Regions from separate parts of the Arthrobacter sp. LAR12-1-1.1 genome, predicted to be linked through region 2. Evidence: predicted binding sites of a transcription regulator. Region 2 holds the regulator's gene; the other holds the start of a gene.
The links. Region 2 encodes LexA, which represses DNA repair genes until DNA is damaged. Its sites were predicted from a motif close to TCGAACANNTGTTCGA; they were not measured.

Region 1 (10,431 bases), on a different contig from region 2:
ATGGCGATGAGTGCGTGGTGGTGGATCCCGGCTTTGACAGCGACGGGGGACACGGCCAGCTGATGGCTGCCCTGGGCCGTCTGGACGTGGGGCCGCGTGAAATCAGCGGGATCGTGGCCACGCATTTCCACACCGACCACCTCGGGATGGCGGCGCGCCTTGCGCGGGGCTCCGGCGCGTGGATCGCTTTGGGGCAACAGGAACGGCGGCACATCTCCGCGTTCGATGACGCCCATGCGGAATCGGAACGGGACCGCGAGCGCATGCGGACCTGGGGCGTCCCCGAGGGGCGGGTGGCCGAAGCCGCCATGAGCCCTCAGGGACTCCACGACATGCGGCGCCTCGCCGACCCCGACCGGCGGCTGGGCGATGCGGACACTCTGGCCGCGGCCGGACGTAACTGGCGCATTATGGAAACACCGGGCCACACCCCGGGGCACATCTGCATGTGGGATGACGACGGCGAACTGGTGTTGTCCGGCGACCATGTCCTCCCCCGCATCTCCCCCAACGTGTCCCTGGAGATCCGCGGCGACACCGATCCGCTGCGGCACAATATTGAGTCGCTGCAGCGGATCGCGGGCAACGACCACTACGAGGTCTGCCCTGCACACGAATACCGGTTCCGTGGCGTGGGCCACCGCGCAAGGGTCCTCGAAAAGCACATTGCGGAGCGTTCACGGGAAGTCCTGGACGTCCTGGGCAAGGGCGCGCCCACGGTGCACGAGGTGGCCCGGCAGCTCACATGGTCCCGGGGCTGGGAGTCGCTTGGCGCGCTGCAGTTCAGGCTGGCCTTGAGCGAGACGGCCGCCCACATCCGGTATCTGGCAACCTCCGGCGTCCACGCGGGGGTGCCGGGGCTGACCCCGGTGGTTTAAGGCGGCCGTTCAGGTGCCTGGGGTCAGGTTCGGGGCATCCAGTCAGGGTCCGGTGCGCCGAACTCCTGGCCGGGGAGCTGCAGGGGTTCACCCACCAGGAGGTCAACTCTGGTCCGCACCAGCCGCATGGCAGCAATCCGCCATTGCCCGTCGAGCCGCCGGTATTCCTCCTCGTACAAGCCGTATCCCCGGATTCCGTAGAGTCCGGCGATGCTGGCGCCCCGATAAGGCCTGCTGTCGTGGGCCCAGACCAAGTAGTCATGCATCGACCAGATCCCGCGGATGCCGCCGTCGCCCGTGACGGCCAGGCGGGGCATAAAACCCTGATGCACCGACTCGACGCCCTCGAGGAAGCCCGACACGCCGCCGATGAACCCGTCGGCGTCGTCCGCGGCGAAGGGAAATCCATGGAACTTCGCGTCGGCGTGGAACAGGGCGCGGAGGCTCGACCACCGCTTGGCATCAACGTGACGGAAATAGTCGGACTTCAGATTCCTGATGTCCTCAAAGCTCCTGAGGTCCTCGCAATCGTGGGGCGTGCTTGTGCCGCGGGGCGTGTTCACCTTGCTTCCTCCAACTCCTCGTCCGGGGCTTTCTCCGGCGCTTTCGGCCCTGACTGGGCCAGGACGATCCCGCCGATAACCACCCCAGCGCCGGCCACCTGGTTCCAGCTGACTTCCTCCCGGAGCACCACCGCGCCGAGCGCCACCCCTACGAGCGGGGTGATGTAGGCGACGGTCGACGCCGCCGTGGCGCCCCACTCGGCGATGATGCGGAAGTTCCAGACATATGCCCGGCCGGTGCTGACGACACCCAGCAGCAGCATGCCGACCACCACCGGGGCCGTCAGCGAGGTTTCCCCGGCTGCAATGAGCGGAGCCAGGACCAGCATCATGACGCCGCGACCATTTGGACCGCCGGGATCCCTATGTGGTCCGCCGCGTAGGGCGAAACGTACTTCTTGGTATAGGAAAAGACGACGCCAAAGCACAGCACGGCCGCGAGGCAAGCCATCTGCCCCCACAAATCGAGGGCGTCCCCGGCGTAGAACCGCCACGGCGAGAGCACCACGAGGATTCCGGCGGCTCCGGCCACGATGCCGACGGTCTTCCGCGGCGTGACTTTCTCCTGCCGCAGGGCCAGCGCGGTGACAGCCGCGGTGGCCAGCGGCGTGGCGGAATTCAGGACGCTGGAGAGTCCGCTGGGAATGCGCTCGGCCGCCCACGCGAACAGCAGGAACGGCAGGACGCAGCCGACGCCGGCGGTCACCGCCAGGTGCGACCACAGCTTGCGCTGCCGCGGCCACGGCCGCCGCATCACGAGCTGAAGCAGGGTCAGCGCCAGTGCGCCGAGGACCAGCCGTCCGAGGACCACCTGGCCCGGGGAAAGCCCCTGCACCGCCAGTTTCATCAGCAGGAAGCTGGAGCCCCACGCAGCGCCGAGCAGGACGAAGCGGACCACACCGCCGACTGGCGTCATCGCCGGACCTCCATCAGATAATGACGAGTTCCTCGGCGACGCGGGTATACAATCCGGTCAGGATACCCTGGACCCCGTCCACGTGGGCCGGCAGCATGCTGGCGGCGGCACGTGCGGCCGCCTCGTCGGCGAAGCCGAAGGAGATGGCAACCTCCGGAATATGTTCCTCCCGGCGCAGCGCCGCGCGGACCAACAGATCCGCCCCGGGAACGAGCACGTTCACGGCCCGGCCGAGGGCGCCGTCGAATGTTGCAGACAGCGGCCCCGCCCAGCGGTCAACCGCGTCAAAGTCGTTGTCAGTTCCGTCGCGCCAGCGTGCCAGCACCCAAAGCTTGAACGGCCACGGGGCGTGGGGCGCGCCGGCGGTCACCGGTCCCCCCGTGAGGCCACTGAGGAATTCCTGCTCATCGACCATCAGGCGGTCCGCCACCGCGGAGTCGAAGCCGGCGTGTACGACGTCGTCGGCGGCGAACCACAGTTCAACGATGCCGTCCACACGGTACAGCCCCGCCCCGAGCCCCGGCGCGGATTCCAGCAGATGGTTCTGCCGGTAGTCCGTCACACCGGACAGGGCACGGGCAATCTCGGCGTGCGTCGTGGACCAGTGCGTGCGAAAGTCCTTCCGGGCCAGGCCGTCCCGCTTCTCCAGGTAGGTGATGCGTTTGGGCACGGGTCAGTCCTCCACGGCCAGCGGCACGTCGACTTCTTCGGCCAAGAACCATTCGACACTCTCCAAAAAGTGGTGCTCGTGGTCGAACAGCTCCTTGCCTTCAGGGCCTGCATAGGCGGCCTTGACGTCGGCCACCGAGCAGAACCAAAGTTCTGCCATGCCGCTGTATGGCCAGGGCTTCCGGTGCTCGATTGCAGGGTTCTGCCGGTACCGGATGATGCCTGGGAGCTTGCGCACATAGGCCGGGTGCTCCACGTTCCAGAAGTGCAGGAACTCGTCCCGGGTCAGCTCCGGCTTGGCTTTGATAACGGCCACTACCTTGATCATGTGCCGCGCGCCTTAGGCCGGGGTGACGGCCTGGCGCCGCTCCACGGGGACCATCTTGCGCTTGGAGTACAGGCCCAGCCGCCTGGTCAGATCGGCGCGCAGCTCGTTGGCGGGGACAACAGCTTCTACAGCGTTCGCGTTGGCGATCTTGAAGACGTCGATGCCTTCTGCATACTCGGCTTGCTTAGCCAGGATGAACGCCTTGCGCTCTGCCGGATCCTCAATCTCGTGGATCTGGTTGTAGTAGATGCCGTTGACTGCGGCATCCGGACCCATCAGTGCGGGACGGGCCGTGGGCAGCGCGATGACAGCGTCCGGGTTCATGGGGGCACCGGACATAGCAAGGTAGCCGCCGCCGTAGGCCTTGCGGACCAGGACCGTGATCCTCGGAACCCGGCACTCAGAGACGGCGAAGATCATTTTGGCTCCATGCCGGATGATGCCCTGGCGCTCCACGGCAGATCCGATCATGTAGCCCGCGATGTCCACCAGGAAGACGATGGGGATGTTGTAGGCATTGCAGATCCAGATGAAGCGGGCAGCCTTGTCCGAGGAGTCGGGGAAGATAGAGCCGCCCATGTGCCTGGGCTGGTTGCCCACCAGCCCCACCGGCCGGCCGTTGATGCGGGCGAAGCCGGTCAGCATCTCGGGAGCGAACAACTCCTTGTACGGGAACCAGGATCCTTCGTCCACGAGGGATTCCACGAATTCCTCCATGTCGAAGACCTCGGCCTCGCGCAGCGGAACGATTTCCTGCAGGGTGCGTCCGGGGCGCGGCTCGATTGCGGGGGCCAGCGGCGCGGGGGTTTCCCAGTTTGCGGGCAGGAAGGACAGCCAGACGCGGATTGCGTTGAGGGCTTCCTCGTCGCTTTCCACCAGGACGTCGCCCAGGCCGGAGACCGTGCAGTGCATCTCGGCGCCGCCCATTTCCTCCAGCGTCACCTTCTCGCCGGTGACCATTTCCGCCAGGCGGGGTGATCCCAGGTAGGCGGTTGCGTGCCCGCGGACCATGATGGTCATGTCGCAGAGCGCCGGAACGTAGGCCGAACCCGCAGGCGACGGGCCGAAAAGGGCACAAACCTGGGGAACACGACCGGAAATCTGGACCTGGTTGTAGAAGATGTTGCCCCAGGCGTGGCGGCCGGCGAAGCTCTCGAACTGTTCGTCGATGCGGGCACCGGCGGAGTCGAAGAGGTAAACGATGGGGATGCCGGCGGCATCCGCGTTCTTCTGCGCCTGGGTGATCTTTTCGAACGTGCGGTTGCCCCAGGTGCCGGCCTTGACGGAGTAATCGTTGGCGATGACGCACACTTCGCGCCCGTCAACGCGGCCGAACGCGATGACGACGGCGTCACCGGGCAGGCCTTCCTCATAGCGGGCGAGGAGCCCGTCCTCGATGTAGTTTTCGTCGTCGAACAGGATTGCCAAGCGTTCCCGAACGAGGAGCTTTCCTGATTCGGTGATCTTCTTGCGGTTCTTCTCTGAGCCACCGAGGCGGGCCGAAGCGAGCTTCTCGGTCAGTTGTTCGTGCACGGTTGCTGCCGGGACTTCGATGTCCGACACCGGCGCGGGGGCGACGATCGTAGCTTCACTCATGTTGGGCCTCCAGGAATTCGAGTTGCTGTCCTTCATTAGTATACGAACAAGCGTTCGCTAGTCTAGTCTTATTCCAGGTGGACTTACGATTCCCCTAGGCTCCGACCTCATTCACCCGAACAGGAGAGAGACATGCACAGCATCGATCCCCAACTGGCCGGCACCACCCTGCCGCAACCCAAAGGCCGCCCTGACCACTACTGGGAAGATCTGGTGGCAGGCGACGTGGTCCGCACGGCAGGTATGACCATCACGGATGCACATCTGGTCCAGTGGGCGGGCCTCACCGGCGACCTCGTCTCCCTGCACCTGGATGAAACCTATGCGGCAACGACGCCGTTCGGACAGCGCATCGCCCACGGGCCGCTGACCATGTCCCTCGGCCTGGGCCTGATGACCCAAACGGGGTATTTCAGCAACGTGGTCGCATGGCTGGGCCTGGATGAGGTCCGTGCCCTCGCCCCGGTGTTCATCGGGGACACTATCCATGTTGAGGCCACGGTAGCCATGGCGCGCGAGACCAAAAAACCGGACCAGGGCATCTGGAAAATCGATTACTCCGTACTGAAACAGGACGGTTCCACCGTCATGACGTTCAGCAGCAGCTTCATCATGAAAAGGAAGTAGGCCATGACAATCCAGGACAATTTCCGCCCGGCACCGCCGGCCGAAATCTCCGAGCCCGACGAATTCGCAGCGCTGCGGACACGTGTGCGCGCCATGCTCGCCGAGCACGTCACGCCGGAGCGGCTCAACAAGTTCGACGAAGCCGAAGAATACGACGTCGAGCTATACCGCGAGATTGGCGCCGCCGGTCTGATCAAGCTCGACGGCGAGCTCCACGGCCGCGGACCCAAACACCAGGCGCAGGCGGTGGTTCTTGAGGAACTCGGCGCCGGCCCCACGTCGGTGGCCGTGAGCATGGTGGTCCAGTACATGGGCGTCCAGCTCCTTCACACCTACGGCAACCGCCGGCAGCAGGAAGAGTTCCTGGCTCCGCTGCATGCCGGCAAAGCCAAGATGTCCTTCGGACTGAGCGAGCCCGACGGCGGAACTGACGTTGCCCGGGCCATGAAGACCAACGCCACCCGCCTGGAGGACGGTAGCTACTCCATCTCCGGACAGAAGAAATGGATCGGCGGTGCGATGGACGCGGACTACCTGATCCTCCTGGCCCGGACCAGCGAAACCACCCGCTCCGCCATTGACGGCATCACCATGTTCCTACTCCCCCGCTCCACACCCGGGATCAGGACCGAAGTCATCGACACCATGGGCATCCGCGGCCTCGCGCAGTGCGACGTCTACCTCGACGACGTGCGGGTCCCGGCAGCAAACGTCTTGGGTGAACTGGACAGGGGATTCCGCCAGGTTCTGGATACGCTCAACGGCGAGCGGCTCAATGGGGCCGCGGTGGCTTTGGGGATCGCCCGCGGAGCCATGGAAACCGCCGTCGGATGGGCACGTCAGCGGCACGCTTTTGGCCGCCCCGTGGGCTCCTTCCAGGGGCTCCAGCACAATCTGGTGGATGCCAGCGTGAAAATTGAATCCGCCAGGCTCCTCCTGCGCCAGGCGGCAGAAGCGTCCGACGGCGGCGAGGGAACCAATGAGACCTGGTCCGCCATGGCGAAGCTAGCAGCGTCCGACGCAGCAACCACCACCACCGACGTTGGCATGCGGGTCATGGCCGGCTGGGGCTTCTTCCGCGGCCTGCCCATGCAGCGTTACTTCCGCGATGCCCGGCTGTACACGTTCGCGCCGCTTACTGACGAGATGACGCGCAACTACATCGGCGAGAAGCACTTGGGACTTCCCCGGTCCTTCTGACCGGCACCTAGCAACGACAAGGGGCGGCTACCTGTTCGGTAGCCGCCCCTATATTTGGACCAACGACAGCAAAAGGGCGACTACCTTTCGGTAGCCGCCCTATTGTTGGGGGAAATCAGGACCGGTAGTCGATTTCAAGGTCCACGACGTCCTGGTCGCGCAGGTTAACGACGATGTTGTCCGGCGTGCGGGTGGTCATCCAGACCAGTTCCTCGGTCTTGCTGGCGTTGCCTTCGATGTGCGGCATAAACGGCGGCACGAAGACGAAGTCACCCTCTTCCAGGTAGACGATCTGGCCGTAGCCCTCGCCGTAGCGGATAAAGCCACGGCCCTTCAGCACATAGCCTCCCGTGTTGGCCTCCCCGTGGTGGTGGGCATCCGAGATCTCCCCGGGACCGGTGAAGACCTTGCCGAACCAGAGTCGCTCAACGGGACTGCTTTCCTTGCTGACGCCGGAGATGCGGCGGGCATTCAGCGTCTGTCCCGGCGCGGCGGCCAGTTCGTCTGCCCGGTTCACACGGAACAGGTCCACGTTGCGGTTGATGTCAAAGGCCACTTCAGTCATGGCAAATCCCTTCCAAGGTTCTTGAGTTGCCGCCGGTTTCGTCATTGCAGCCGGGGCCCGAATTCAGTATGTGTCCTTCGCACCAGCGAGTCAAGACGTACGCTTGTTCGTCCATGCCTCTTGGTCCCAGCAGGGCACCAACGCCTACCGGCTCTTGACAGCTTGGTCCAAAATGGGATTACCTAATGAACATTCGGTAAATAAAGCTGGAGGCAACGACGCATGGCTGAACTGACGGTTTCCGGGGGCACCCACCCCATCCTGAAAGACGACTACGCCTCGGAATGGATGGGCATCGAAGTCCTCGCGCTGGACGACGGGCATGCCACGATCCGCATGAGACTCCGGCAGGAAATGCTCAACGGCTTCGGCATGGCCCACGGCGGAATGATCTTCGCCTTCGGCGACACGGCTTTCGCGCTGGCCTGCAACCCGGCCAATCCGCTCCCGGGCGAGGACTCCAACATCACCGTTGCTGCCGGCGTCGACATCAACTTCCTGAAACCCGCCTTCCGCGGACAAGTGCTGACCGCCGTCGCGAACCGCCGCGCCAGCACAGGACGCAGCGGGCTGTACGACATCCAGATCTACGCCGCCGATCCTGGCGCGGGCATCCCGACGGCGGCACCGGCCGGCGCGGCCCCCGCAGCAACCCTTCCGGGCCAGCTCCCCACCGATATCCTCCCGGGCGAACTCATCGCCGAGTTCCGCGGCCGCAGCCGCACCATCTCCAAGAAATAGAAACAGGGAACCACTGATGACCCAAGAAACTGCCGCCGCCACAACTGACGCTGTCCTGGACCGCGAGGAGACCATCTCCCGCGACGAGCTCGAGGCGCTCCAGCTCAGCCGCCTGCAGCACACGGTGGCCTACGCCTATGACCGCGTCCCCCTGTACAAGCGCAAGTTCGACGAGGCCGGCGTCCACCCGACGGACCTGCGTGAACTCTCCGACCTCGGCAAGTTCCCCTTCACCACCAAGGAGGACCTCCGCCTCGAGTACCCCTTCGGCATGTTCGCCGTGCCGCAGCACGAGGTCGCGCGGATCCACGCCAGCTCCGGCACCACGGGCCGCGCCACCGTGGTGGGCTACACCAAGAAGGACCTCGCCGACTGGGCCAAGCTTGTGGCCCGCTCGCTGCGCGCCTCCGGCGTCCGGCCGGGCATGAAGGTGCACAACGCCTATGGCTACGGCCTGTTCACCGGCGGCATGGGCGCCCACGCCGGCGCCGAGGCCCTCGGCTGCACCGTCATCCCGATCTCCGGCGGCCAGACCGAGCGCCAGATCACGCTCATCCAGGACTTCAAGCCCGACGCCATCCTGGCCACCCCCACGTACCTGCTGACCATTGCCGACGCGATGATCAAGCAGGGCATCGACCCGGCCTCCACGTCGCTGAAGTACGCGGTCCTGGGCGCCGAGCCGTGGACCGAGGAAATGCGGCACGAGCTCGAGACCACCATGAACCTCAAGGCCTGCGACATCTACGGCCTCTCCGAGGTCATGGGCCCGGGCGTCGCCGGCGAAGCCGTGGAAACGCAGGACGGCAGCCACATCTGGGAGGACCACTTCCGCCCCGAGATCATCGACGCCTTCGACCCCACGGTGGTGCTGGGCGACGGTGAACCGGGCGAGCTCGTCTTCACCTCTCTCACCAAGGAAGCGCTGCCGATCATCCGGTACCGCACCAAGGACCTCACCCGGCTGCTGCCGGGCACCGCGCGCCCGGCGCACCGCCGCATGGGCCGCATCACCGGCCGCAGCGACGACATGATCATCCTGCGCGGCGTGAACCTGTTCCCGTCACAGATCGAGGAGATCGCTCTGCGCATCCCCGAGCTCAGCCCGCACTTCCAGCTGGAGCTCACCCGGCCCGAGGGCCATCGGATGGACCAGATGACCGTTAAGATCGAGCGCCGCGACGCCGTCACGGCCGAGGGCGCGGCGGCGGCCGCCAAGGCCCTGCAGCAGCAGATCAAGATCCATGTGGGCTCCTCCTGCACGGTCGACGTCGTCGAGCCCGGCTCGCTGGAGCGGTCCAACGGCAAGCTGCGGCGGATCTACGACATGCGGCCCAAGGCCTGAGTGAGCACCCGATCGTGAGAAACTAGCCACTATGCCCAGCACAGCAATCACAACGAAGCGCGGCCGTCCCGGCTATGACCAGCAGTCGGTGCTGGTGATCGCCGTCGACGTCTTCAACCGCCACGGCTACGACGCCACCTCGATGGGCATCCTTGCCGAGAACCTGGGCATCTCCAAGTCCGCGATCTACCATCACGTGCCGTCCAAGGGCGACCTGCTCAAGCTCGCCCTGGATCACGCCCTGGGCGGGCTTGAGGCGATCCTGGACCAGCCCGGGGCCACCTCCGGCTCGGCCGATGCCCGGCTGGAGTTCGTGGTCCGCCAGACCATCTCGGTCCTGGTGGAGCGGCTGCCCTTCGTGACGCTGCTGCTGCGCCTGCGCGGGAACACGGAGATCGAGCGGGACGCGCTGGAACGGCGCCGCACCTTCGACCACAAGGTCGCCGCGCTGATTTCCGAGGCCCGGGACGAGGGCTCCCTGCGCCAGGACATCGATCCCCGCACCGTGACCCGCCTGCTGTTCGGCACCATCAACTCCATTGTCGAGTGGTACAAACCCGGCGGTTCGCTGTCGCCGGAAAAGCTGGCCGACGACGTCATCACCATGGCGTTCCACGGCCTCCACGTCCCCCGCTGACCGCCCGCCGGCGGGCGGGTGGCCGGGACAGTCGTTGACGGCAGGATAACGGACGCCCACCCTGTAGTCATGGCCACGAAGTTATCTGAGGTCCTCTTCAGCACATTCCCCGATTTGCGATACCAGCCCACCGAGAAAAGAGTCCGTGCCATGGTGGGCGGGATGGCCGTCGTCGACACTCTTCACGCGCTCCTGGTGTGGGAGCCCAAACGCGTCACCCCTGTCTACGCCGTTTCCGACGTTGACCTCCGGGCTGAACTCGCGCCGCCGGGTCAGCAGGCGGGCGACGTGACGGAACACGGCTTCAGGATGGGTCTGGAGGGGCCGCAGGCACTGGATCCGCGCACGTCGTTCGGCCGGCACACA
Region 2 (10,431 bases):
TGGACTCCACCACACCAACTTCGGCGACGTCGTCGGCGAAACGCTGGAGCAGGCGGATGCCCATCTCGGGGCGCTGCTGCTCACGGCCACGGAACTGGATCATGGCCTTGACCTTGTCGCCGGCACCGAGGAAGCGGAGAGCGTGGCCGCGCTTGGTCTCGTAGTCGTGAGTATCAATCTTCAGGCGGAAGCGGATTTCCTTCAGGACCGTGTTGGTCTGGTTCTTCCGGGCCTCGCGTGCCTTGACAGCGGCTTCGTACTTGTACTTGCCGAAGTCCATCAGCTTGCACACCGGAGGCTTCGCCTGCGGTGCAACTTCAACGAGATCAAGATCGGACTCGGCAGCCAAACGCAGGGCATCCTCAATACGGACAATTCCTACTTGTTCGCCTGCAGGGCCGACCAGCCGCACCTCGGGGACGCGGATACGCTCATTGATTCTTGGCTCGCTAATGTTAAAGCTCCTGTGTTCGTGAGGGGTATTCCACCGGCAAAAAGAGAAGGCCCCCAATTGCCAGAGCAATCGAAGGCCTCGAGATCGGAGTGCCGCCCTCAGTGGGGCGACATGCACTTCCTGCGGACCGGAGTCCGAAGTAGTGCCCGACCAGGTACCCGGCAACCTTGTCTCCTGTGAGGGAGGGGCTTCCCTAAGGAAGTTTCGCGGCTGACGCGGGTGGGAGAGAACTCCGCTTGCAAACTAAAGTCAACTCTACAGAAAGATACCCGTTCAACGCACATGTGCGTCGCCGGGCGCCATCTTCGGGCTCGAACTTCAGCCAGAAGCACAACCTGAATCACTGCAAAATAACGACATTTAGTCGGTCTGTGACAAGCTTACCAGCATGAGCACTTCAGACAGCAATTCCCACGTCTTCGAGCCCGCAGCCCCCCAGGCCGACGTCTCGCAGCAGATCCGCGACATTTCGGAAGTCCCCGCGATCGAGGTCATCACCACGGCCGCCGTGCACCTGATGAGCGCCTCCGCGGTAAAGCTCGGCCTGGCCGCCGAGGAAAATGCCCAGGACCTCAAGGACCTGGACGAGGCCCGCAAACTGATCACCGCCCTCGCCGGCCTGGTGACCGCGGCGGCGCCGGAAATTGGCTCCCAGCACGCGGGACCGTTGCGCGATGGACTTCGCTCGCTCCAGCTGGCCTTCCGCGAGGAATCAATCATCCCGGATGCTCCGGGCAAGGGCCCGGGCGAGAAGTACACCGGCCCGGTCAACTAAGTACTTTCGTCACTATGAAGCGGCGGCGGGCGGACCACTGAGGTCCGCCCGCCGCCGTCGTCGTTAACGCCCTTCGTTTGCGGTGCCGCACGCGGCGTCAGCGGACGGTCAGGCGTGGGCCAGGCGGCGGCGCCGCACGTGCTGCAGGACGAGTCCCACCAGGCAGAGGGCCACGCCTGCCAGCCCCACGGACACGAAGCCGGCCGAGGGGCCGATGAGGTCGATGAACAGCCCGGCGAGCGGCGCACCCAGGGCCACTCCCCCGGTGAGCGATGAGCCGTACCAGCCCATCGCCTCGCCGCGCCGGCTTTCGTCAACCAGTTCGGCCACCTTTTCCGAGGCCGCCGACAACACCGGCGCGCACAGCAGGCCCGGCAGCAGCGCGAGCAGGCTGAGCGTCCAGACGTCGGTCGCGAAGGCCATCGGGATGGTCAGCGCCGACATCCCCAGCAGCAAGAGGATCGGGGAGATGGGCCGGTGCATGGCGCCGTAGAGGATGCCGCCCACCACCGAGGCCGCGCACCAGAAGAGGAACACGATACCGATTTCGGCCTCGTGGCCGCCGGTCTGTAGGGCTGCAACGATGCCGACGTCGGTGCCGCTGAGGACCATGCCGGCACCGGCGGCGACAGCAAATACGGCGGCGACGGCGGCGGTGAACCAGCTGAAGTTGTGGATGACCCTGTGTCGCAGGCCGGAGCCCCGCTGGCGCCGTTCCTCGGCGGCGGCTGCCAGGGGTGCCAGTTCGGCTGCGGCCTCCTGCAGATGGGCCGGCGCGGCGGCGACGACGGCGGCTTCCGCGCATTCCAGTTCCTGCGCCTCGAGCGCGGCGTCGGGGGAAGCGCTCCGGGTGGGCGGGTTGAACCACATGAGGAAGAGTCCCGAGACGGACGTGGCTACTCCCACTACAGTCAGGCCCAGGACGGAGTGCCCGCTGGTGGCGACGACGGCTCCGACAGCGGGGCCAATCATGAAGACCAGTTCGGTGGCGATGGCGTCCAGGGTAAAGGCCGTGCGGCGCTGTTCACCGGGGGCCAGCACGCCCAGCGACTGCCGCACCACGCTGAAGATGGGGAGGGTCAGCAGGCCTCCGACGAACACCAAGGGAAGCAAGGCCTCGTAGGACACGTGCGGCACGATCGACCAGATCACGGTCTCGGAGATGACGGACGGAATCAGCGCCTTACGCAGCCCCGCGGTGTCAACCCGGCGCCCGCGCCAGGGCGCGCCGACAGCGATTCCGATCGTCATCACGGCGGCGGCTGCGCCGGCGGCCGCGTAGCCCTGGCCGAGGGTCAGGACGATGTGCAGGGTCAGCAGGACGCCGGCCGCCGAATGCGGTATGCGGGCGATCATGCCGACCAGCAGGAGCCGCCTGATGGGCCGGACGGCCAGCAACTGACGGTAAAGCGCGAAGTTCACGGACTACTTCCTTCTGGTACTGCCACGGCAGCACCGGGAAGTCCCCCCGTTGGGCCGTCAGCTATGGTGCTGCGCGCTGCAGCTTGACCTCGATCGAATCAACCCGCTCGGCAAAGATTTCATTCCGGGCCCAGGCGTTGTTGAGGCCAGCGACGATGGACTGTACGCCGGCGGCGTCGAGCCCGTCTTCAAGGTAGAGGACCACACGGAGTTCCGGACCGGCTCCCCCACCGGGGAGCCGCCTGCCATCGGCCGTGGCCGAGGCAACTCCACCCCCAGGATGAATTTCAACACGGCGGACCGCCGGAAAGCTAACTGCGCCCTCCCCGAGGGCCCCTGCGAGGTCCGGATCGGCGTAAGACGGTGTCCAGGTCTGCTGCTGGGCGAGGGCCCAAACCGCCGGCCTGCGCACCACGAACGTCAGGTCGGAGCCGGGATCGAGCACCAGCAGCTCGGCGCCTTCCGCGACCGCGGACAGGGCGGCGCGGGCCGCGTACACGGCGACCGGCCTGGCTTCCGGGTGCCACGCCTTCAGTGCCGCCGCCGAGGTGAACACCGGCATGGCGGTCCGCCCGTCCGGAGCCTTGAGCGTCACGAGGGCCATGTCGGCCTGTTTGTCCGAGTGCAGCTGGTCCCCGTGGGGCCCGGCCGCGGCCTCGCCCTCTTCGGCGAGCTGGGCGAGGATTGGCACGAACACCCGGGCGGTGGCAAGCGCGGCCACCACGGCCGCCTCGTCGCCCGTGCCCGCGGCGAGGCCGGCCAATGCCGCCAGGTAGCCGGCGTCGGCAGTGCCGTCGTCGTCCTCGAAATTGTGGATCTTTGCGTCATCGCCGGACAGACTGCGGCCCGCCCAGGGTTGGCCGGCGGAGTCCGTGGCCCCGCCGGCGCCGGCAAGGGCGGCCGCGATGTGTCCGGGCAGATGCCGGACCGGACCGGCCCCGGTGCCCGGCTGCGCTGCGTCATGGGAGTCGTGGGGATCGTGGGTGTGCGTCATGGGCACTGACCGCCTAGCGGCGGCCGGCTGCGTCGAGGGCCTCAGGCAGGGTGAAGTTGCCGTTGTAGAGGGCCTTGCCGATGATGGCGCCTTCGACGCCGAGCGGCACCAGGGAACGCAGGACCAAGAGGTCCTCAAGGCTGGAAATGCCGCCGGAAGCGACCACCGGTTTGCCGGTCTTCTCGACCATCTGGCGCAGGAGTTCGACGTTGGGGCCCTGGAGCGTGCCGTCCTTGGTCACGTCGGTGACGACGTACCGGGCGCAGCCGGCGTCCTCGAGGCGGCCGAGCACCTCCCAGAGGTCCCCGCCTTCCTTGGTCCAGCCCCGGCCGGCGAGGGTGGTGCCGCGGACATCCAGGCCGACGGCGATCTTGTCGCCGAAGCGTTCGATCACCCGGGCCGTCCACTCCGGGTTCTCCAGTGCCGCGGTGCCCAGGTTCACGCGGGCAACGCCGAGGTCGAGGGCTTTCTCGAGGGATTCGTCGTCGCGCAGGCCGCCGGAGAGCTCCACCTTGATATCGAGCCGGCCGACGACCTCGCGCAGGAGCTCGGCGTTGGAGCCGCGCCCGAACGCGGCATCCAGGTCAACCAGATGCACCCACTCAGCCCCCTGCTGCTGCCAGTTGAGGGCGGCCTCCAGCGGGGTACCGTAGCTCGTCTCGCTGCCGGCTTCGCCCTGCACGAGCCGGACGGCCTGGCCGTTGACGACGTCGACGGCGGGCAGTAGCTCAAGTACGGGCAGCGGGGTTTCGGTGGTCATCGTGGAGTCCTCAGCTTGGGGATGGTAGTTGGGAGCGGGGCCGTCAGGCCGCCGGCAGGGTCAGGAGGTAGGCAGCCAGCAGCGACATTCCGGCCAGGATGTAGAAAACGATCTGCACCCAGAGCGGACTTTTCTGCTGCCGGAAGGAGATCGCGCCGCCAACCAGCAGGCCGGCGACGCCCATGAGCACCAGGGACCACATCTAGGCGGTCCGTTCCGGGGCTGCGGTTTGTTCCGGGGACGTGGGGCGCAGGCCCTGGACCCAGTTGCGCAGCAAGCGGGCGCCGGCGTCGCCGGACTTCTCCGGGTGGAACTGGGTGGCGCACAGCGGGCCGTTTTCCACAGCCGCGATGAACGGGGCACCGTGGTCGGACCAGGTCACCAGGGGCGCCGCCATCCTCGGCTGGATGACGTCGAAGTCCCAGTGCTGGACACCGTAGGAGTGCACGAAGTAGAAGCGCTCGCCCTCGACCCCGGCGAACAGCTTGGACCCCTCCGGGACGGAGACGGTGTTCCAGCCCATGTGGGGCACGACGTCGGCCGGCAACAGCTCCACCTTGCCAGGCCACTCCCCCATGCCCTCGGCTTCCGTGCCGTGCTCGACGCCGGCCTCGAACAGCACCTGCAGTCCGACACAGATGGCCAGCACGGGGCGGCCTCCGGCGACACGGCGGCCGATCATGCGGATGGCGTCAACGGCTTTGAGTTCGCGCATGACGGTTTCGAAGGCGCCGACACCGGGGACAACGAGGCCGTCGGCGTTGAGGACGTCTTCGGGCTTGGAGCTGAGGATGACCTCGGCGCCGGCCCGCTCAAGCGCGCGGACGGCGGACCGGACGTTCCCGGAGCCGTAGTCCAGCACCGTGACGGTGGGCTTGCCCTCCGGGGACACCGGCTTGGTCGCGGCGGCGGGGTCGATGATGGCCCCGTCGCGAAGCAGCGGGCCGGTCACAAAGCACCCTTTGTGGACGGAATGCCCTCGACGCGGGGATCCGGTTCGACGGCTGCGCGCAGCGCCCGGGCAAAGGCTTTGAACTGGGCCTCGACGATGTGGTGGGGGTCGCGCCCGGCAGTGACGTTCATGTGCAGGCAGATCCCGGCGTGCAGCGTGATCGCCTCGAAGACGTGGCGGGTCAGGGAGCCCGTAAAGTGGCCGCCGATCAGGTGGTATTCCTGGCCTGCCGGCTCACCGGCGTGGACCAGGTACGGACGGCCGGAGACGTCTACGACGGCCTGTGCGAGGGCCTCGTCCAGGGGCACGGTCGCCTCGCCGAACCGGCGAATCCCGGCCTTGTTCCCCAGGGCGGTCCGCAGAACCTCGCCGAAGGTGATGGCCACGTCCTCGACAGTGTGGTGGACATCGATGTGGGTGTCGCCGGTGGCCTTGACGGTCATGTCAATCAAGGAGTGCTTGCTGAGGGCGGTCAGCATGTGGTCGTAGAACGGGACCGACGTGCTGATGTCTGAAACGCCGGTGCCGTCCAGGTTGATCTCGACCAGGACCGAGGACTCACTGGTGGTCCGTTCCATGCGTGCGGTCCGGCCCTCGGCGGCGGTGGATCCCGTGTTGCTCATGTAGATGTGTCCTTTGGAAGAAGGCAGGGTGTTGGGCAGTCTGGCGGGGCGCTCGGGCTCCCCACCAAGTCTAGGCCTGCGGCTTTGCGGAGCCGTTCAGGATGCGTTCAAGCGCCTCAAGGAAGGCTGTGGTTTCTGTCTCAGTGCCGGCGGTCACGCGAAGGTGCCCCGGGATGCCGACGTCGCGGATCAGGACACCGGCGTCCAGCATGTCCTGCCAGACCGCGTGGGGGTTTTCCAGGCCGCCGAAGAACACGTAGTTGGAATCGGAGGCGGCCGGGCTCAGGCCCAGCCGCGTCAGTTCCGACACGATCCGGTCGCGCTGGCGCTTGATGTCCTCGACGTCGGCCATGAGCGCTCCCCGGTGGCGCAGGGCGGCCAGGGCCGCGGCCTGGGTGATGGCGGAGAGATGGTACGGGAGACGGACCAGGCGCAGGGCGTCCGCGACTTCCGGTGCGGCGGCCATGTAGCCAAGCCTTGCGCCGGCGAGGGCGAAGGCCTTGCTCATGGTGCGCGAGACGATGAGCCGCTCCCGGCCAGGCAGCAGGGTGAGCGCGCTGGGCGTGCCGTCGTGGGCGAACTCGTGGTAGGCCTCGTCAACGATCACGATGGTTTGACTGGCTTCGCCGGCGTCATAAACGGCCTCGACGACATCAAGCCCCAGCCCCGTACCGGTCGGGTTGTTCGGGGAGCACAGGAAAACAATGTTGGGCTGAAGCTCGCGCACCTGCCGGGCCGCCGATTCCGCGCTGAGCCCATAGTCCGCGGCGCGGGCACCGACGATGTACTCCGTATCCGTGCCGGAAGCCAGCAGCGGGTACATCGAATACGTCGGAGGGAACCCGAGGGCCGTCCGGCCGGGGCCGCCGAATGCCTGGAGAATTTGCTGAAGGACTTCGTTGGATCCGTTCGCGGCCCAGATATTCTCCGCGTCCAGGCCGTGGCCAAGGTATTCGGCGAGGGCCTCGCGCAATTCGGTGAACTCGCGGTCCGGATAGCGGTTCAGCCCGGCAGCGGCGGAGCTGACGGCCTCGGTGATCGCCGCGCGGACATCGGCCGGGACACCATGGGTGTTCTCGTTGACGTTGAGCAGGATGGGGACGTCCAGCTGCGGCGCACCATACGGACGCAGGCCACGCAGATTGGTTCGGAGGGGCAGTCGGTTGAGGCGCTCAAGCTGGTCAGTCACGTGACCAGTTTAAGTGGTAGCGGGACGGGCACTGAAACTGTGACGTCCGCGACTGCACTTGGGGGATGTCGCTTGGCTTGGCGGGTACTACTTGGACGGGACGAACAGCTGCTGGCCCGGCATCACACGGGCGGCGTCCAGGTTGTTCAGCTGCACGATATCGGCCACGACGTCGCGGGGATCGCGCTCCGGAGCCAACGACCCTGCAATGGCCCAGAGGGACTCCCCCGGCTGCACCGTCACGGTGACAGTCGGCGTCAGCGAGAGCTGGTCAGCGGAATCCGCTGCTTTCGCGGGAGCGTTGAGGAATCCGCTGAGCGACAGGATGAACGCCGCCAGAAGGATCAGCGGGACACCGAAGAAGACGAAGCGTCCGCGCTGGGTAAGCCGCAGCGGCGGCTGCTTCGGCCGGCGGCCGGAAACCGCGGCCCCCGCCCCGCTGCGGTTGTGATTCGTGACGCCCTGAACAAAGACGCCCTGAACAAAAGTGTCTTGAAACGCGCTTGAAGCTGACATGAACTGAGCCCTCCTGGACCATACGGTGCCGCCCGGCGTACTCCACGTACTCGCCGCCAACCGGCCGAACCTTCGAACATAGAACCGAACAGCGGATCCGAAGTGGAAACCTCGAAATCGAACACATATTCGAACCTTGCTCGTTCTGTTTTAGCACTTACTAACGAACGATGTCGAGACTCGCTAGAACAAATGTTTGAAAAAGCCCTGCGGCTGGCCTATTTTTGAGGGACAGGACAACCACTAACGAACTCCCTGTGTGAATTCGTTAGTAGTTGATCAGCAGGGTCTGACATTTCAGGCCGGAAGGTCCCGGTGACAGCAGCCACGGCAGCCGGGCGGAACGGAAAGGCGTTGGCGAACATGGCAGCACAAGCCACCGGCGGCAGGGCCACCTCACGGAGCCCGCAGCCCGCCCGGGCCCCCAAGAGCCTCACCGTCCGGCAAAAGAAAATCCTGGAGACCATCCAGCGGTCCGTCACGGACAAGGGCTACCCGCCCTCCATGCGCGAGATCGGCGACACCGTCGGCCTCGCCAGCCTGTCGAGCGTGACCCATCAGCTCTCCCAGCTTGAAAAGCTCGGCTACCTGCGGCGCGATCCGAAGCGCCCGCGGGCCATGGAAGTGCTCATGCCGCTGACCCTGGACGAGGGGACCACACCGATTTCGGGTGTCGGGAAGTCCAGCGGCCTGCGGGCCGTCGGCGGCCTCTCGGTGTCTGAGCTCGCCAGCGCCACCGACACGGCAATGGTGCCGTTCGTCGGACGCATCGCCGCCGGCGGACCCATCCTCGCGGACCAGGTAGTGGAGGACGTCATGCCGCTGCCCCGCCAGCTCGTGGGCCATGGCGAACTCTTCATGCTCAAGGTGGCTGGCGACTCGATGATTGATGCCGCGATCTGCGACGGTGACTGGGTGGTTGTCCGCCGCCAGGGTGACGCCGTGAACGGCGACATCGTTGCCGCCCTGCTGGACGACGAAGCCACGGTCAAGACATTCCGCCAGCGGGACGGCCACACCTGGCTGCTGCCGCAAAACACCCAGTACGAACCCATCCTCGGCGACCACGCCGTCATCATGGGCAAGGTCGTCTCGGTACTCCGCTCCCTCTAACCATCCCCGGCGAGGCCGCCGGCTTCAGTCCCGGCCAGCTCCCGCTTCAACGTGGGACTCAGCCGTTCGCGGAGTCCTTCGCCAGGCGCTCCAGGGCAGCCATGGCTATCGATGAATCGGTGGTGGGCCAGAACGGCGGAAGCGCGGCGCGGAGGAATCCGCCGTAGCGCTCCGTGGACAGCCGCGAATCGAGCACTGCCACCACGCCCTTGTCCGACGTCGAACGGATCAGCCGTCCGGCGCCCTGCGCGAGCCGAATGGCGGCGTGCGTGGCCGAGACGGACATGAAGCCATTGCCGCCCGCCTGGGCGACGGCCCGCGAGCGTGCCGTCATCAGCGGGTCGTCCGGCCGCGGGAAGGGAATCCGGTCTATAACCACCAGCCGGCAGGACACCCCAGGAACGTCGACGCCCTGCCAGAGGGACATTGTGCCGAACAAACAGGTGTCCGGCTCGTCGGCAAATTGCCGCACGAGCGCCGTCATGGTCGACTCCCCCTGGCACAGGATGCTGAGGCCCAGCCGGGGCCGCATGGCCTCGGCGGCTTCCTCCGCCGCGCGCCGCGAGGAAAACAGGCACAAGGCACCGCCACGGGAAGCGCGGATCAGCTTCTCCAGCTCATCCAAGGCCTCGGGGGAAGTCCCGCGGCCGGGTTTGGGCAGGTGCCGGGCGACATAGAGGATACCCTGCTTCGGATAGTCGAACGGGGACCCGACGTCGACTCCGGTCCAGCTCGGGGCGCCATTGCCAACGAGGCCGAGGCCTCCGGCTGCAGGCTCGAAGGCAGCGCCAATGGCCAGTGTGGCCGAGGTCAGGATGACGGTGTGGTCCGCGAACAAACCCTCGCGCAAACGCCCCGCGACGCTCAACGGGGCAACATTGATCAGGGCCGGCGCGCTCTCGTCCGGCTGGGAGTAGCCCTGCACCGGGTCGAAGCTGCTGTTGCGGGAGAACCACACTACTTCGCGGTTTTCGCGCGCGGCCAGGAGGCGCTCACAGAGTTCCAGGATGACCATCAGGCGTGAGCGCGCCAGCTGGCGTCCGCCGTCGGCCGTCGTGGAGCTGTCGCCCTTGGAATCGGACAGGGCGGCGCGGCACGCGTCGCGCAGCTGGTCGATGCAGTCCAACTGCCCGCTGTTCAGGCCGTTGGGCATCAGCCCGCTGGGGACCCCGTCGATGGCCAGCTCCAGGTGGGCCGCGGCATTGTTCAGCGCGTCCACGGTGATGCCCGTATGTTTCCGGGCCCCGGACGCGGCGGCGTGCACCATCGCCACGGAGAGCTGACCTGAGACCGCGCCCGTGACGCGGTCCTGAAGTTCGTGCGCCTCGTCCACCACCACGACGTCGTACTCGGGCAGCACCGCCAGACCCTCGAAGGCGCTGACGGCGAGCATGGCGTGGTTGGTGACCACGACGTCGGCGTCGGCGGCGTTCTGCCGTGCCAGCTCGCTGAAACATTCGGCCGCGAGCGGGCACTTCTGCGCGCCGAGGCACTCCATGGAGGTAACCGAGACCTGGCGCCAGGCCCGGTCCGTGACGCCGGGCATGAGCTCGTCGCGGTCCCCCGTCGCGGTCTCCTCGGCCCATTCGCGGAGGCGGACGACTTCCTTGCCCAGCTGGGAGGACGGCCCGCC

Region 1: the regulator LexA is predicted to act here: its motif matches at 7,438-7,453, upstream of MRBLAR12_RS08355 (hotdog fold thioesterase).

The regions. Positions count from the first base shown of each region.
Region 1 covers NZ_JBEGIG010000012.1:63,631-74,061, reverse strand. Annotated here, with positions in the region: gene MRBLAR12_RS08405 (MBL fold metallo-hydrolase) at 1-878, shown strand, start outside; gene MRBLAR12_RS08400 (nuclear transport factor 2 family protein) at 902-1,441, opposite strand; gene MRBLAR12_RS08395 (DMT family transporter) at 1,438-1,773, opposite strand; gene MRBLAR12_RS08390 (DMT family transporter) at 1,770-2,357, opposite strand; gene MRBLAR12_RS08385 (EthD domain-containing protein) at 2,371-3,027, opposite strand; gene MRBLAR12_RS08380 (EthD family reductase) at 3,031-3,354, opposite strand; gene MRBLAR12_RS08375 (acyl-CoA carboxylase subunit beta) at 3,367-4,950, opposite strand; gene MRBLAR12_RS08370 (MaoC/PaaZ C-terminal domain-containing protein) at 5,083-5,577, shown strand; gene MRBLAR12_RS08365 (acyl-CoA dehydrogenase family protein) at 5,581-6,777, shown strand; gene MRBLAR12_RS08360 (cupin domain-containing protein) at 6,893-7,342, opposite strand; gene MRBLAR12_RS08355 (hotdog fold thioesterase) at 7,565-8,083, shown strand; gene paaK (phenylacetate--CoA ligase PaaK) at 8,100-9,428, shown strand; gene MRBLAR12_RS08345 (TetR/AcrR family transcriptional regulator) at 9,460-10,065, shown strand; gene MRBLAR12_RS08340 (DUF427 domain-containing protein) at 10,135-10,431, shown strand, end outside.
Region 2 covers NZ_JBEGIG010000034.1:464,600-475,030, reverse strand. Annotated here, with positions in the region: gene infC (translation initiation factor IF-3) at 1-412, opposite strand, end outside; gene MRBLAR12_RS18280 (DUF1844 domain-containing protein) at 843-1,229, shown strand; gene MRBLAR12_RS18275 (MFS transporter) at 1,338-2,651, opposite strand; gene MRBLAR12_RS18270 (SseB family protein) at 2,713-3,645, opposite strand; gene priA (bifunctional 1-(5-phosphoribosyl)-5-((5-phosphoribosylamino)methylideneamino)imidazole-4-carboxamide isomerase/phosphoribosylanthranilate isomerase PriA) at 3,659-4,405, opposite strand; gene MRBLAR12_RS18260 (hypothetical protein) at 4,449-4,607, opposite strand; gene hisH (imidazole glycerol phosphate synthase subunit HisH) at 4,608-5,357, opposite strand; gene hisB (imidazoleglycerol-phosphate dehydratase HisB) at 5,354-5,980, opposite strand; gene MRBLAR12_RS18245 (histidinol-phosphate transaminase) at 6,051-7,169, opposite strand; gene MRBLAR12_RS18240 (LysM peptidoglycan-binding domain-containing protein) at 7,257-7,685, opposite strand; gene lexA (transcriptional repressor LexA) at 8,049-8,798, shown strand; gene MRBLAR12_RS18230 (ATP-dependent DNA helicase) at 8,857-10,431, opposite strand, start outside.